4 regions of the Arthrobacter sp. NPDC058288 genome follow, and region 1 is predicted to be linked to each of the others. Evidence: riboswitches for the same ligand, from Rfam matches in the RefSeq annotation. Region 1 holds a riboswitch; each other region holds the start of a gene.
The links. Region 1 has a riboswitch for cyclic di-AMP ahead of ACFVWT_RS12965 (C40 family peptidase). Riboswitches for the same ligand answer to the same signal wherever they lie in the genome.
Positions count from the first base shown of each region.

Region 1 (3,586 bases):
CGCCGAAAGCGCCCGCGACAGGAGGGTGGCGCCGTCGTATAGCAGCCGGGACTTGGGCACGCCGCCCAGGCGCGATGACCGGCCGCCGGCCAGGATTAAGGCATCAAACTCCACAAGGCCAGCCTAGCCATTGACGGCAGGACCGGCGCACAGATGATGACTTAGGCGGCGGATTCCGGGAGAAGGAAGGGGTCCCACGCGGGAGTGGGTTTTTCCAGCTCTTTGATCTGCCAGATGGTGCCGTGCGGAGGTGCAGGCACGAACCTGAGCTTCCAGCCCATCTCGGCAGGCGTGTGGTCGCCCTTCACGTTATTGCATCGAAGGCAGGCGGCCACCAGGTTTTCCCAGGAGTCCGCACCGCCCCTGGATTTCGGGTGGACGTGGTCAATGGTGTGTGCTGCCTTACCGCAATAGGCGCAGCGGTGGCCGTCACGGCGCAGGACGCCCCGGCGACTCACAGCTGTGGTGGTGTTGTACCGCGGCCGGATGTAACGGTTTAGGAGAATCACGGACGGACGGCCCAGAATCTCCTGCGGGCCAACGACAGGATCGTCGCCCTCGGCCACCACGCTAGCTTTTCCGGTCAGCACAAGAACCAGCGCCCGGCGGAAGGTTACAACCGCCAGCGGTTCATATCCAGCATTAAGAACGAGAGTGCGCATGCACATACCTCTTCACGGCCACACCCGTCAGGGGCTCGAGGGCCGGCTGCCCTCTGCTTGTCCGGGCTTTGGATCGACAACACAAGAGTAAACACTCAAGTGGCCGATCACCGAATCGGGCCTTTACCATACACTCCGTGTCGGCAAAAATTCACCTGCCGGAAACGCAGAAGAACCCCTGCCCGGAGGCAGGGGTTCTTCCGTCAAGCACTAGCTGGAGGCTTTAGCCGCCAACGCGGATGAAGACCGGACCGGAGCCGACGTTGACGCTGAACAGGGAGGTGGTTCCGCCGTTCCAGCCGCCGTGCACGGCCTGGCCGTTGCCGACGTACACAGCGATGTGGGCCATGCCCATGCCGCCGTTCTCGTAGTATGCGAGGTCGCCCGGCTGCGCCTCGGCTGCACTCACGGTGCGGCCCAGGGAAAGGTAACCTGCCGGCCAGCCGTGGTAGTTGATGCCCACGGCTGCAAGGGCGTTGGTGGCAAGGGCGGTGCAGTCCTGGGCAACTCCGAGCTGGGCGTATGCCGCAGCTGCGATCGAAGCGCCCATTCCGCTGGCAGCGGCGGGAGCTGCCGGGGCCGCGGGGGCAGCCGGTGCGGATACAGTCTCAGCGGCGGCAGCAGGAGCCGCCGCGGGGGTAGCCTCCTGAACCTCTACAACCGGCTTCGGAGCCTCAACGACCGGAGCCGGGGAGGTGGAAACAGCCGGCTTCTCGAAGGAGATGGCGATGCTGGAGGCGGCCGAAATGTTGGCCGGAGCGGAAGACTGAACTTCCAGGGTGGAAGCAGAGGTCGCTTCGCGCTGAACGTTGGTGTCGGCAGCGTTGGCTGCGATACCGCTCGTCAGGACCAGACCGGAGGCAGCAGCGATAACCGCAGCCTGACGGCCCATGCCACCGGCATTGTCGCCGACGGCCTTGGCAATGACAGCAAGCGAGTTGGTCTTGGTAACCTCGGCGCGATGCCGTGCGATGGCACGTGTAGTCATTAGTTCTCTCTTTCGTTTTCCTCAGACTGCATGGCAGGCCGCGGTTTTTGGACGCTCCGGCATCTTGGGGGTAAGCCGGAACGGCCCGAACAGGGTTTTTTAGCGAAGGACGCGCGCTTCAGCGAAGGGAAGCGCGTGTTTTAGCGAAGCGTGTAGAACGCAGAGGTGCCCGTGGCGGACACAGCGTGCAGGAGGGTGCCCTGCGAGGGGTTGAGCGCGCTGATCATCATGCCGTTGCCGACGTAGATGCCAACGTGGGCGCCGCCGTTTTGCATGACGAGATCGCCCGGCGCCGGAGTGGAGGTGGGCGTCATGGCTGTCCATGCATTGGTGCGGGGGATGCTGATGCCGGCCTGGGCGTAAACCCACTGGGTGAAGCCTGAGCAGTCCCAGCCGCTGGGAGTGGTGCCGCCCCAGACGTAGGGGCTGCCGATACCCGTGTAAGCGATAGCAGCAAGGCCCGATGCTGCTGCTGAAGAAGCGGCGTCGGCAAGCTTGCCCGCCTTGGCCTCTCCGGCAGCCTCAGTGGAGGCCTCGCTGGCATCTGTACCGGTGGACTGTGCCCGAACGGTTTCAACCTTGGGCGCTGCCTTCGTGGTCACTGCCGGACGCTCGAAGGAAACAGTCGCAGTCGGTTCTGCAGTTACGGTCAGCTGGGCCGACTGTGAGCCGGACTCCGTCGAAGCGGAAACGCCCAGGTTGGTATCGGCGGCATTTGCCGGCATCCCAACACTGAGGATCAGTCCGGAAGCAGCTGCGATGACAGCTGCCTGGCGACCTACGGTCCCGGCGTTGGCAGTAACGGCCCTGGAAACGGAGTTCAACGGGTTCATACGAACCGTTTGCGCGCGGTGGCGCGCAGAATTGTGACGTGCAGACACGAAGGTAGCCTCTCCCAATGCCTACGAGGTGAGCTGTCGGATTCGGATGGGAGTCACCCGGCCGCTCGGCTTCCTGGGAAGCGTTGCGACTTAACCCCAAGGTCTTCTTGCGAAGACCAAAATTGGTTCCCCCGCCTCTGCCAGACGATGTCATGCGAACGGACCTTGAGCGGTGGCAGAGTTAGGCAATCCACTCAAGAGCGCCAACTTCGGAAAAGTTGGCGTGCTCTAAACGGTACAGGATTTCCGAACGAATGTCACATTCAGGTCACGGCATGTCACAGGAATGCGAGAGTGACCCATCGCTTGGATCAGAGCCAGCCCAGCGGGTCGACGACTTCGCCGTTGACCATCACTTCAAAATGGAGGTGGCAGCCAGTGGAGGCTCCGGTGGTCCCGCTAAGCGCAATGACCTCGCCCCGGGTGACCTTCTGGCCGACCTGGACACTGGACGACGAGAGGTGGTTGTACGTGGTTTCCAAGCCGTTGCCGTGGTCAATCACCACACGGTTTCCACCGCCGTACGGGTGCCAGCCGGAGAAGGTCACGGTTCCGCTGGCCGCGGCGAACACGCTGGTGCCGCACTGGGCCGCATAGTCCTGGCCACGGTGGAACTCCCCGGCTCCGCCCGTAATCGGGCTGACGCGGAACCCGAATGGCGATGCGGTGACCATCTGTTCCAGCGGCGCACCCAGGCTGCCGGTGGATGCCGCGCGGGTGATGGTTCCCGCCGACTGCGCGCTCAGCAATTGCTTGAGCTTGCCGTCAGGATCCCCCTTGGTGGCCACGGTGGTCCGGTTGAAATCGATCTTGGCGCTGGCGGCGGCGGAGACCTCCGGCTGCGCCGCGACTGCGGCGGCGGCGTTTCCCGTGTCTGACGTGGCCACCATGGGGCCTGTTGACGGGACGGTCACGGTAAGGACCAGTCCGGTGGCGGCCAGCGCTATGCCTGCCTTCTGACCCACGCCGCTCGCCGAAGCGAACTCCGTCACCTGGCTGAACAGGCTCCGTCGCCGGCGCGCATCACGGTGTGCGTCGCGCGGCCTGACCGTCAT
Region 1 is NZ_JBHVYH010000004.1:69,275-72,860, reverse strand. It holds gene ACFVWT_RS12980 (molybdenum cofactor guanylyltransferase) at 1-114, opposite strand, end outside; gene ACFVWT_RS12975 (HNH endonuclease) at 162-662, opposite strand; gene ACFVWT_RS12970 (NlpC/P60 family protein) at 886-1,650, opposite strand; gene ACFVWT_RS12965 (C40 family peptidase) at 1,791-2,483, opposite strand; cyclic di-AMP (ydaO/yuaA leader) riboswitch at 2,536-2,729, opposite strand; gene ACFVWT_RS12960 (M23 family metallopeptidase) at 2,843-3,586, opposite strand, start outside.

Region 2 (3,586 bases), on a different contig from region 1:
GCCCTTCAGCATGGAAGAGGTGCTCCTCCGCCTGCACCGGCTGGTCCAGCGCTCCGGGGTGGCCGCCATGGACACCGCCGAACTGGTGGTGGGCGATCTTGTCCTCAACGTTGACACGCGCGAAGTGACCCGGGCCGGGGAGGAACTACAGCTGACCGCCACCCAGTTCGAACTCCTCCGCTACCTCATGGAGAACCCCAAGCGGGTGGTCAGCAAGGCACAGATCCTGGACCGGGTGTGGGACTACGACTTTGGCGGCCAAGCCAACATCGTGGAGCTCTACATCTCCTACTTGCGCAAGAAGGTGGATGCCAAGCACCCGCCCATGATCCACACCGTCCGCGGCGCGGGCTACGTCATCAAACCGGCGGATTGAGCGGTGCCCACACTTTCCGGCGAAATCCGCAGAGACCGCCGCCGGTGGCTTGATCCGTCAACCTGGCACCTGCGCACCCGGCTGGTCCTGGTGGCCATGGCGCTGCTGGTGGCCATCTGCGGCGCGATTGGCCTCTTCAGCTATGCCTCCATGGATTCCTTCCTGACCAGGCAGCTCGATGAACGGCTGGGGCAGGCCTCAAGGCTCTCGAACGAGGCAGGACGGCCACGGCCCAGCAACCCGTCCGGCAGGCAGGACGGGTTCGAAGGACCGGGCCAAGGTGTGGGTACCCTCATCGCGCGCATCGATAACGGGAATGTCAGCAGCGCCGGGTTCCTCGCCAAAGACGCCACCGTGGCGTCCCTCTCGCCCGAGGATAACCAGATTCTTTTGGCACTCCAGCACGACGGAACACCCGTCGATCGGGCCCTGTCCAACGGCTCCTACCGCCTGGTGGCGGTGGAGGCCCCGTACGGGGACGTGATTGTCACCGGACTCCCCCTCAACGAAAAACAGAACACGCTCAACTCTTTGGTATGGACGATGGTGATCGTCTCGATGGGCGGCCTGGTCCTCATCGGCCTTGCCGGAACGGTGCTGATCCGGCGCACCATGAAACCCCTCGAACAGCTGTCCGAAGTCGCCACGCAGGTTTCGCAACTGCCGCTCGACGCCGGCGAGGTGGCCCTCGCAGTCCGCGTCCCGCCGTCGAACGCGCATCCCGGAACGGAAGTGGGCAGCGTGGGCCACGCCCTCAACCTCATGCTGGACAACGTGTCCAAGGCACTCGAGGCCCGGCAGCAAAGCGAAACGAAGGTGCGCCAGTTCGTGGCCGATGCATCGCACGAGCTGCGCACGCCGCTGACCGCCATCCGCGGCTACACGGAACTCATGCGGATGACCGAAGACTTCACCCCGGACGGCCAAAAATCCCTCGCCAGGGTGCAGAGCCAGTCCGAACGCATGACCACCCTGGTGGAGGACCTCCTGCTGCTGGCCCGGCTCGACGAAGGCCAGCCGCTGAAAATCAGCGACGTGGACCTGACGCAGCTCGCGGTGGAGACCGTCAGCGATGAGAAGGTCATGGCCCCGGACCGCATCTGGCAACTGGAGCTCCCGGAGGAGCCCGTGGTGGTCCGCGGGGATGCCAAGCAGCTGCACCAGGTGATGGCCAACCTGCTCTCCAACGCCCGCAAGCACACGGAACCGGGCACCACCGTGGTCACCAGAGTGATGCGGTCGGCTGACGGCAGCGCCGTGGTGACCGTCACGGACAACGGTGCAGGGATCCCGCCCGAATTTGTGGACAGGGTTTTCGCGCGCTTTGCCCGGGCGGACGCCGCGCGAACCAGCCCGGCAGGCTCCGCCTCGGGTTCCGGCGGCTCGGGCGCCGCGGCTTCCGAGGGAACAAGCGGACTTGGCCTGTCGATCGTGCAGTCGATCGTGGAGGCGCACGGCGGAACCGTGGAGGTCAACTCGCGCCCGGGACGCACCGAATTCGCGCTGCGCCTCCCGGGAGAATCACCGGAAGCTTAACTCCGCCACGGACGGGCCTGCAGCACCCGGCATAAGCGCAAGCCAACGCGCCGCCGTCGTGATCCTCGTTACCGAAATGTGACTTAAGCGCCGGACTCCTGTACGGTTTTTAGAGTGCGGCCACCGTTCCGGCCGCATATCCGGATGGACGCCAAACTCTGCCGCTACCCGGATTTCCTCATGATCAGGCAGAGGCGGGGGACCCAGGTCTCCGGGCATTCTGCATAGCCGCCCTTGGGGTGAAGCCGACACGTGAAGTTCCGTGCGGCCGGATGACCTCATCCGAACCCGACAGCTAACTCCGCCGGCATCGAGAGGCAACCATGACTAAATCCACGCCAGAAGTACGTCCTGAGCCCGCTTCCCGCAAGTCCGCAGCGTCTGCGCAACGCTCACGCCACCGCGCCGAACCAGCTGCCAAGGCATCTCCGCTGTCCCGGTTCGCGGCCAGCCTGCAGGGCTCCGGCCGCCGGGCCGCAGTTGTAACCACGGCCTGTGCTGTGCTGATTGGCGTCGGTGCCGCCGGCCAGGCTTCCGAACCCGTAGCCCCCGCAACATCGGCAACGGGCGCAGGAACCACTGCGGCAACTGCCGACGCGGAACCGAAGCTCGCGTTCGAAAAGATCCTCGTTTCCGCCATGCCCGCACCGGCCTCTGTCAGCGTGACCGCGCAATCGTCGGAAGAGAAGCCGGCGGAGAAGGCGCCGGAAGCTCCTGCACCTGCAGCGGCCCCTGAACCGGCTCCCGCCCCGGCACCGCCCGTAGCAGTTGACGATCCCGCAGCAGCCCAGGCATATGCCGCCTCGCAGCTCGGAACGTACGGCTGGGCGGCTGACCAGATGCAATGCCTCACCACGCTCTGGACCAAGGAATCGGATTGGAAGACCACTGCCACGAACGCCAGCAGCGGCGCCTACGGCATTGTCCAGTCGCTGCCGGCCGAAAAGATGGCCAGTGCCGGGTCCGACTACCTGACCAACTTCCGCACCCAGATCAACTGGGGCTTGAACTACGTGAAGGAACGGTACGGCTCCCCCTGCGGCGCCCTGAACTTCCACTACGCCAACAACTGGTACTAAACCGGCGCCTGGCCAACTTGCTTCGTAAAACCGGAGGCCCCGAATCTACTACTGGATTCGGGGCCTCCGGCCGTATAGGCGTGATTACCTCCCCCTGGAGGCAGGGAAATGTCACCGGCGCCACCGTTCCTGTTCCCGTTGACGGTAAAACCCACAGCAGCTGCACAGCTTTGGCCTAAATCCTTCATATGCGGCCGCACCATAGTTGAACCATGACGCCCACAGACCTGGCCACGGGATCCCTGCCGCCCCCGCAACCCCGGGCCGCCGCCGACGCCCGGCCGGGTCCTCCCGCCCCGACGTTCCCCCGGCAGGGTCACGTCCGCCGGGCGCCCGTTGATACGCGCATGACCGGCACCACAGGAACCGCTCTGCCGGTGCTGGATGTAGTCATCCCGGTCTATAACGAGGAACAGGGTCTGGAGCAATCCCTGCGGCAGCTCCACTTGTACCTGGCCGATACGTTTCCCTACCCGTTCCGGATTACGGTGGCGGACAATTCCAGCACCGACGGCACGCTCAAGACCGCCGAGCGTGTGGCCCGGGAACTACGCGAGGTCACCGTGGTCCGACTCACCTCCAAAGGCCGCGGCAA
Region 2 is NZ_JBHVYH010000010.1:66,062-69,647, reverse strand. It holds gene ACFVWT_RS20835 (response regulator transcription factor) at 1-376, shown strand, start outside; gene ACFVWT_RS20830 (ATP-binding protein) at 380-1,912, shown strand; cyclic di-AMP (ydaO/yuaA leader) riboswitch at 2,052-2,236, shown strand; gene ACFVWT_RS20825 (hypothetical protein) at 2,236-2,991, shown strand; gene ACFVWT_RS20820 (dolichyl-phosphate beta-glucosyltransferase) at 3,204-3,586, shown strand, end outside.
Region 2: another riboswitch for cyclic di-AMP. It lies ahead of ACFVWT_RS20825 (hypothetical protein); the one in region 1 lies ahead of ACFVWT_RS12965 (C40 family peptidase).

Region 3 (3,586 bases), on a different contig from region 1:
CATCGGCCTCGCCGTCCTGATCCACGAAGGATCCACCCTGCTCGTCGTCGCCAACGCCCTCCGCCTCCTGGCCTACCGCGAACCCAAAACCACATAGCGGTCCTTCAATGTCACGGTCCGGCACAGCAGGAGTCCTGCTTTCACCGGTGATGATGGACGCGGTTTGGCTGGAGAAGAGGGCGTCGGGCCCCTCATTAGCGCCCGCTACTTCCCGTGGGGCCCGCGGCCGCAGCAAGATCCCCACAGCAGAAGACTATCGACCACGCTCCCGCGGTTTCCGCCATCGCCTTGCACGCAGGGCCGGGGTTTGCGTCCCGGCACGGGGTGCGGTGGCGCTACGTGCTCGTGGGTGTTGGGGTCGGTGTGATGCCGCACGCCTGGAGCAATGCCGTGACCGAGGCGGGCGGCACCTGGTCCCCGGCCTTGGCGATCTCCTCCAACGGAGTGATGACTTCGGCCGGGACGCCGGCGGCCCTCGCTGCAGAGAGCAGGCCTGAGAGGACCTGCTTATCCTGCGCGCTGAGCTGACCGTCCTGCAGCGGCGAGCAGATCTGGCCCCGTACCACGTCGGCGGCGGCCGTGGCTGCCTGTGAGGCGGTATCGCTGGCGATGCCTTTCGCGGCGTCCTGCACCTGGCCACAGCCGGCCATCATGAGAAGGAACGGGACACCGATCAGGGCGGCAAGACGACGCTTCATCCTCCCATCGTGTCGCGGCACCCGGGGCGCTCTATCGGCCGGCGCAGCGGACCACCGGGCATTGATCTGCTCCCGGGAACCACCTTCAGGACACTCAATTTTGCCTGTTTGGCCCGGTACTCCTGTAGCTGTCCCTACCCCACAAGCGTCGCCGCGTTCACCACGCTAAGCACCGGCGGGTCGGGGACAAACCGCCAATGCCGACCGTCCCGGCGGGTCCACTTCGCTGCGGCCCGTGCGCTGGTGTTCTTCCTGGCCTTGCGGGCAGATAGCACCGTCAATGGTTTGAGGAGGCCTGGGCAACAGTTGACTTTAGAGCCAGCCGTTCGGGTCGACAACTTCGCCGTTGACTTCCACCTCGAAGTGGAGGTGGCAGCCGGTGGAGGCGCCCGTGGTCCCGCTGAAGGCCACAACGTCCCCCCGGGACACTGTCTGTCCCTGGGTCACGTTGAAGGAAGACAGGTGATTGTATGTGGTTTTCAGACCATTGCCGTGATCCACGACCACGCGGTTCCCTCCGCCATACGGGTGCCAACCCGCGAAGGTGACTGTGCCTGTAGCAGCGGCCGCGACGGAAGTGCCGCACTGCGCCACGAGGTCCTGGCCCCGATGGAAATCCCCTGAACCGGCCGTGATGGGACTGACCCGGTACCCGAAAGGCGAAACCGTGGTCATCGCAGCCAATGGAGCGACAAGAGTTCCGGCGGAGGCTGCGCGGGTGATGGAACCGGCCGATTGGGCACTGAGTAGCTGTTTCAGCTTGCGGTCCGGGTCCGCCTGTGTGCCAACGGCGGAGCGGCTGAAGCTTATCTCGGCGCCGGCGGCGGCGGAAATTTCAGGCTGGGCGTCGGCAAAAACGGCGGACGCGCCCTGGCCAGGTTGTTGCGATGCCATCACCGGGCCGGTCACCGGAACGCTCACGGTGAGTACCAGGCCCGTGGCTGCCAACGCGATGCCGGCCTTCTGGCCCATGCCACTGGCACCGGCGAAATCAGTGATCTGGCGGAAGGGCCCCCGGCGGCGGCGTGCTTCCCTGTGCGGATCGCGGGGCCTGGCCGCGGTAAACGCCTCGATCGTCCGGAGCGCCGGAACGGGGCCTGTCGCGCGGCGACGGCCCCTGGGGTATTGCGTGGCCAAGTTTTCCTCTCTGGATAGCCTGCGAAGTTAGCTGTCGGATTCGGGTCAGAGAGTTCAAAGACCCGGTCCGCCGTAACAAGCACCCTGCGCAAAGATGTCCATGAGGAACGTTGCTCGAAGAGGGCTTGCTGCTGACGGACTTCACCCCAAGGCAGTCCCGAGACTGCCGATTGTGGTTCCTCCGCCTCTGCCAGTTGATGACTCGTGCACCTGATCCGCTGGCAGAGCTCGGCTCCGGATCAGGTAACGCTTTGGTATCGATGCTTGAACTCAAATACTAGTCGACAAATCCGACGGTAATAAATCCGTTATCTTCCGGAACGGCACGTCACTGCGCCCGGTGGGAAGAGCATCTGGCGCGAACGATGCGCCGCGGACTACGCCGAAGGGTTGGCTCAGGCACGGAAGCGACCTTGGAGTAATCGAGTGGTCGTTCGGGATGGGTTGAGTGCATCCTGTCGTCCGTGACAATCAATCCCGATGTTGCGAACGCCGTCATTCGGAACTGGGATCCATGGTCTGTCGACGCCGGATCTGTTGCTTGGAACAGTTGTCAAATGTAGGACAGTGTGCTGCTTCTTCCCGTGTCGAAGAATGTTGAAGCGATCTATAAGTTCTCGGAGTGGCAGCTCACTCCGATCAGGTCGACCCAGCTGGCGGCCCGTCTCAAGGTCGCCAACCCGTCGGCCTCGGCATAGTCAGAAAGCTGCAGGACAGCGGGCTGGTAATCCACAAGCCCTCCGGGGACATTGAGCGAACCCAGGGCTAGGTCGTTTCTCCCTATTGACGCAGCCAGATAACGACGACGCACGACGACTCCAGCACGGTAGGTGAGAGCGAGTCGTAGAGGGTTGCGATTGCTCGACATTGCTTGAAGAGGCTGAAGGACCGTTCGACGCTGTTGCGGCCTTTGTAGGCCTGGGAGTCGAAGTGCACGGGTCAGCCGCCGCGGGAGCCGCGACGCTTTCGGTGCCCGATCTGACCCGAAGGCTCCGGGATCACAGCTTTGATGCGTCGGGTCCGCAGCAGAGTCAGGTTCGCGCGGGACGAGTACGCATACCGCGTGCATAAGAGCAGGGAACATCGGCGAGTCTACGCCTGGCCGGTGCCAGAATCGCCAGGGGTCGACCTTTCCCGTCACAGGCACGATGGATCCTAGTACTCAGGCCTCCGCGGGAACGCCCGATGGCGTGGTCCAGTGGTTCTTCAAACAGTTTCTTGTAATTCGGAAGTTCCCCCCTGTGGCACGGGGGAAGGTTCGTCCCGTGTTGGTTGGGCCCGATCAATGGTCGAGGCGACAGGGACGGTCCAATCGATCAGCCCTGCGGCGTCGGCCTCCGCCAGGACTCGGCTGAAAATCCGGTCCCAGATTCCGTCCGCGGCGAAACGGCGATGCCGCTTCCAGACCGTCTGCCATGGGCCGAACTCCGCGGGCAGGTCCCGCCACGCGATCCCACCCCGGTATCGGTAGATAATTCCTTCGACGACCTGGCGGTGGCCCCGGAACGGCCGCCCTCTCCGCCCCTCCGAGCTGGGAAGTAGAGGCTCGATCCGGGACAACTGATCATCACTTAGGGAGAGCTGTTCGTGACACCCTCAAAGGATTCCAGCCACCGGCCCGCGTATTTAGGAGACACGCCCTAGTGCCGCTGGGCTGACAGGGCCGCGATCAGCTGGTCGGGGTGCCGGGTGGACGCCAGCCAGTACGGGGTCCGGTCGGAGGGATCGGTGATCTCGATCCGGACCACCGG
Region 3 is NZ_JBHVYH010000008.1:151,375-154,960, forward strand. It holds gene ACFVWT_RS18935 (heavy metal translocating P-type ATPase) at 1-97, shown strand, start outside; gene ACFVWT_RS18940 (hypothetical protein) at 336-698, opposite strand; gene ACFVWT_RS18945 (M23 family metallopeptidase) at 1,011-1,835, opposite strand; cyclic di-AMP (ydaO/yuaA leader) riboswitch at 1,837-2,079, opposite strand; partial or broken gene ACFVWT_RS18950 (IS5 family transposase) at 2,616-3,410, opposite strand; gene ACFVWT_RS18955 (DUF3093 domain-containing protein) at 3,476-3,586, opposite strand, start outside.
Region 3: another riboswitch for cyclic di-AMP. It lies ahead of ACFVWT_RS18945 (M23 family metallopeptidase); the one in region 1 lies ahead of ACFVWT_RS12965 (C40 family peptidase).

Region 4 (3,586 bases), on a different contig from region 1:
GAGGCGACGGCGAGGGAGACGGCGACGGGGATGGTGAAGGCGACGGAGACGGGGAGGGAGACGGAGACGGGGAGGGGGAGGGAGACGGCGGCGGCGACGTCACGGGGGACTGGCCCAATGCCTGCGCCACTGTACGGACCGACGTCGTGCCGTTTGCTGTCCGCGCCGCCAGCCACGTGACGAACTCCTTGAACAGCGCGGGGCTGATGGACAGCGACGGATCCGTTCCGTTCGCAATCTCGTGGAACGTCAGCTGCAGCCAGCCTCCGGTTGTCTCGGCGTTGGTGACCGTCGCCTGCAGGTCCGCCAGGGTCCAAGTGGCGGCCACCTGGTCCGGAGCCTTGGTGACCATGGGTTCCTGCGGCGGGAGCGTCTCGGCGACAGGGCAGTCGGCGCAACTGGCGGGAGAGCGGATGTCGCCGAGGCCCCGGGAGCTGGCATACCCGCAGCCGCTAACTGCGGACTGGGCTGTCGCATTTACCGCCGCGAAGGGGTAGGCAAAGTTCCGGACGGTGAAACCCCAGCCTTCGAGGGTCGACTTGCTGTTGCAGGCCTCCGCGCTGGCGGCCGCTGCGCTGAGCGTTGTCATGTCCGGGTGGGTCACGCTGTGGCCGCCGATTTCGTTGCCGTCGGCCGCGAGGGTGTTCAGGTTTGCCTGGGTGAGGAATCCGGACTGGCCCACAAAGGAGGTGGTGATGAAGAAGGTTCCCACCAGCCCGTGGGCTTTCAGCTCCTGCGCGGCCGCCAACTGGCTGCCCAGGCCGTCGTCGAATGTCAGGCTGACGATCGTTGGCGCCGCCGCCTTCGATGTGCCGGCTACGCCCACCACCGTGCTGACAGCAAGCAGCAACGCACCCAAAACTGCGACCCAGCGCCTCCCATGCCGGCGTCCGGGCGAAGGCTCAGTGGGTTCCGCGGCGCGATGCGCGGGCTTGCGGACAGGCTGATTCGACCAACGCATGATGCCTCCAAGCGTGTGAGTCCCCCCGCAAGAACATGCACGTAGACTACGCCTCGCGGCGTCAAGGGAAAACACTCGACTTTGATGAACGCATTACCCGAGTACACCGCTGCTACCTGCACGCGCGGCCTTGGCCGGATGGTGCCGTTATTCCAATGTGACATCGGCCGAGAGGCACGCGTACGGTGGAACGGTGCCCGTTATCCCAGATACGGGCACTCCCGGGCGGATTGCCTAACCCTGCCGCGGCCCGGGATCCGATCAAAACCATCCGGCAGGGACGGGGAAACCACTTTTGGCCTGCAGCGTTGTTGTGCAGGTCTTCGGGGTGAAGCCGCAAGCCGTCCGCTGAGCGGATGGCAACTGCGGCCGGGTGTCTCCCATCCGAATCCGACAGCTAACCTCGCAGGCATCGGGAGAGGTTACTTCATGTCTTCACGCACACTACCCGCTCAGCATCCGTCAACCGCGCCTGCAGGACGCTCCGGCTTCACAACGACCCGCGGCAGGAACAGGGTTGGCCGCCAGGCAGCGGTGATTGCGGCGGCTTCGGGTCTGGTCTTGTCCAGCGGAATGGCTGCTCAGGCCGCCGAGGCTCCCGCCGAACGCGACTCGGCGCCGGCGGCCGCCCCCGACACCCGGGCGCAGGCGGGTGCCCCGCTCAGCGCCGATTCCCACGTCCGGATCAGCTTCGAGCGCCCGGACATCAGCACCACCCCCGCTCCGGTGGAAGTGCCGGTCGCAGAACCTGCTCCGGTGGAAGCGGTTGCCCCCGCTGCAGCGCCGGTTCCGGTTGCGGCGCCGGAGGCTCCTGCCGTTTCCGTCCAGGTTCAGGCAGCGGCGCCCGCTGCGGCTCCGGCCCCGGCCGCCGGCGGTGTCAATGCCGCCATGGTTTCTGCTGCCTACGCGCAACTGGGCATTACGCAGGACTGCACCGCCATGGTGGAAAAGGCACTTGGCTCAGCCGGCATTCCCGTCGGCGACCTGGCACCCATGCAGTTTATGAACTACGGCTCGGTGGTGGGGGAGCCCCAGCCCGGCGACATGGTGGTGCAGTCCGGCCACGTGGGCATCTACATCGGCGACGGCCAGGTGATCAGCGGCGGCATGAACGGTGTCAACGCCACCGTCACGCACCCGTTGTCCTGGCTGACGGCCACCGGCGGCGTGACTTTCGTCCGCGCCGGAGCCTAGCCTTCCCGCCGCAGGCCTAACCCCCGATCCGTCCTCCCCGCCGGGCGGGAAACCCGCATGACAGGCCGGTGACCAGCTGCCTTGGGGCGGCGGGTCACCGGCTTTCCCGGATCCGTGCGGCGGGGCGGGTGTTCAGGTCGGAGACATCGCGACCTGGACCGTGCTCTCGCCCTGCGCGAACTTAATGCGCAGGACCGCCTCGCGCGTGTCCGCCGGGATAGTGAAGCGGACCTCGCCCGACTTGCTTGAATCGCCCGCGACTACTTCGTCCAGCCCGGAATCGGGGGAATTGCTGACTCCGCCCACATTCAGCCTGAACGCCGCGTCCCAAAAGTTGATGTCGTACCGGCCGTGGTTGGTGCATCTGAGCGTGAACGTCAGTGCGATCTTGCCGGACACATCCGGGCGGGCACGGGCGTCGAGAATCTCGTATTCGACGTCGGCAGCCCTGTAGTTGCGTCCGGCCGGCAGGGTCACGGCCCATTCCGGGCTGTCACCGGCGCCGGACCCTCCACCTACCGGGGGGACAGTGCCGTCCGTCTGGGTAGTGCGGTCCGGCTGCACGGAGGCTCCGCTGGCGGAGGATACAGCCGATGACGCGGCGGGCCGCCCGGCGTCGAACACCCCCAGCTGCCCCAGGCCGAGCAAAAGCCCCGTCACTGCAGTGATCACCGCTGCCGTGGCGGTCAGCAGACCGGGCAGCGTAGCCCACCAGCTCGTGGGTTTTTCCTCCGCCATAGCCGTTCCCCCTGGCTCCCGTTCCAAGGTCAAGATCCGTAGTATCCCTATGGTCCTGCCAAGCGGCCACGAACGCCAGATGGCGGTAGGGCGCGGCACGTGTGTCCCGGTCCGGCAGCGAGGAACTGTTAGTGCGCAACGGCCCTGTTGTCCCTGCCCCTACCCTCGTAATCTGGTTCTTGGAGGTGATTGCCATGAAGGCAGCCCAGGGAGACCGGATCACGATCCGGGGCAAGACGGTCGGATCAGCGGTCCGGCACGGCCAGATCATCGAGGTCCACGGCGCCGACGGGGCGCCGCCCTACGTGGTGCGTTTCGATGACGGCCATGAAACCACCGTCATTCCAGGTGGGGATTTTGTAGTCGACAGGATCCACCCGCCGCAATGACACGACCGGCGTAGCGCCGGCAGTTCCTTGCCAAATGTGTCAACGGACCTGTCGAGGCCGCCTAGAAACCGGACGAACTTCCGGACCCGGAAAAACTGCCCCCGCTGCCGCCGTAGCCGGTAGTGCTTCCACCGCCGCGGGCTGTGCTGACGCTGCCCACGCCGGTGCTGAATCCTGTGTTGAAGGCCGGGACCGAGAAAAAGTAGTAGGAGGGATAGACCGTGCCAAGGATGCTGGGTTCGTAAGTACGGCCATGCTTGACCTTGGTACCGGCCTGCGCGCTGTCCATTTCCTCGCGCATCAG
Region 4 is NZ_JBHVYH010000001.1:1,305,231-1,308,816, forward strand. It holds gene ACFVWT_RS06260 (hypothetical protein) at 1-497, shown strand, start outside; partial or broken gene ACFVWT_RS06265 (polysaccharide deacetylase family protein) at 449-961, opposite strand; cyclic di-AMP (ydaO/yuaA leader) riboswitch at 1,193-1,387, shown strand; gene ACFVWT_RS06270 (NlpC/P60 family protein) at 1,391-2,155, shown strand; gene ACFVWT_RS06275 (hypothetical protein) at 2,288-2,893, opposite strand; gene ACFVWT_RS06280 (DUF1918 domain-containing protein) at 3,088-3,282, shown strand; gene ACFVWT_RS06285 (DUF5129 domain-containing protein) at 3,344-3,586, opposite strand, start outside.
Region 4: another riboswitch for cyclic di-AMP. It lies ahead of ACFVWT_RS06270 (NlpC/P60 family protein); the one in region 1 lies ahead of ACFVWT_RS12965 (C40 family peptidase).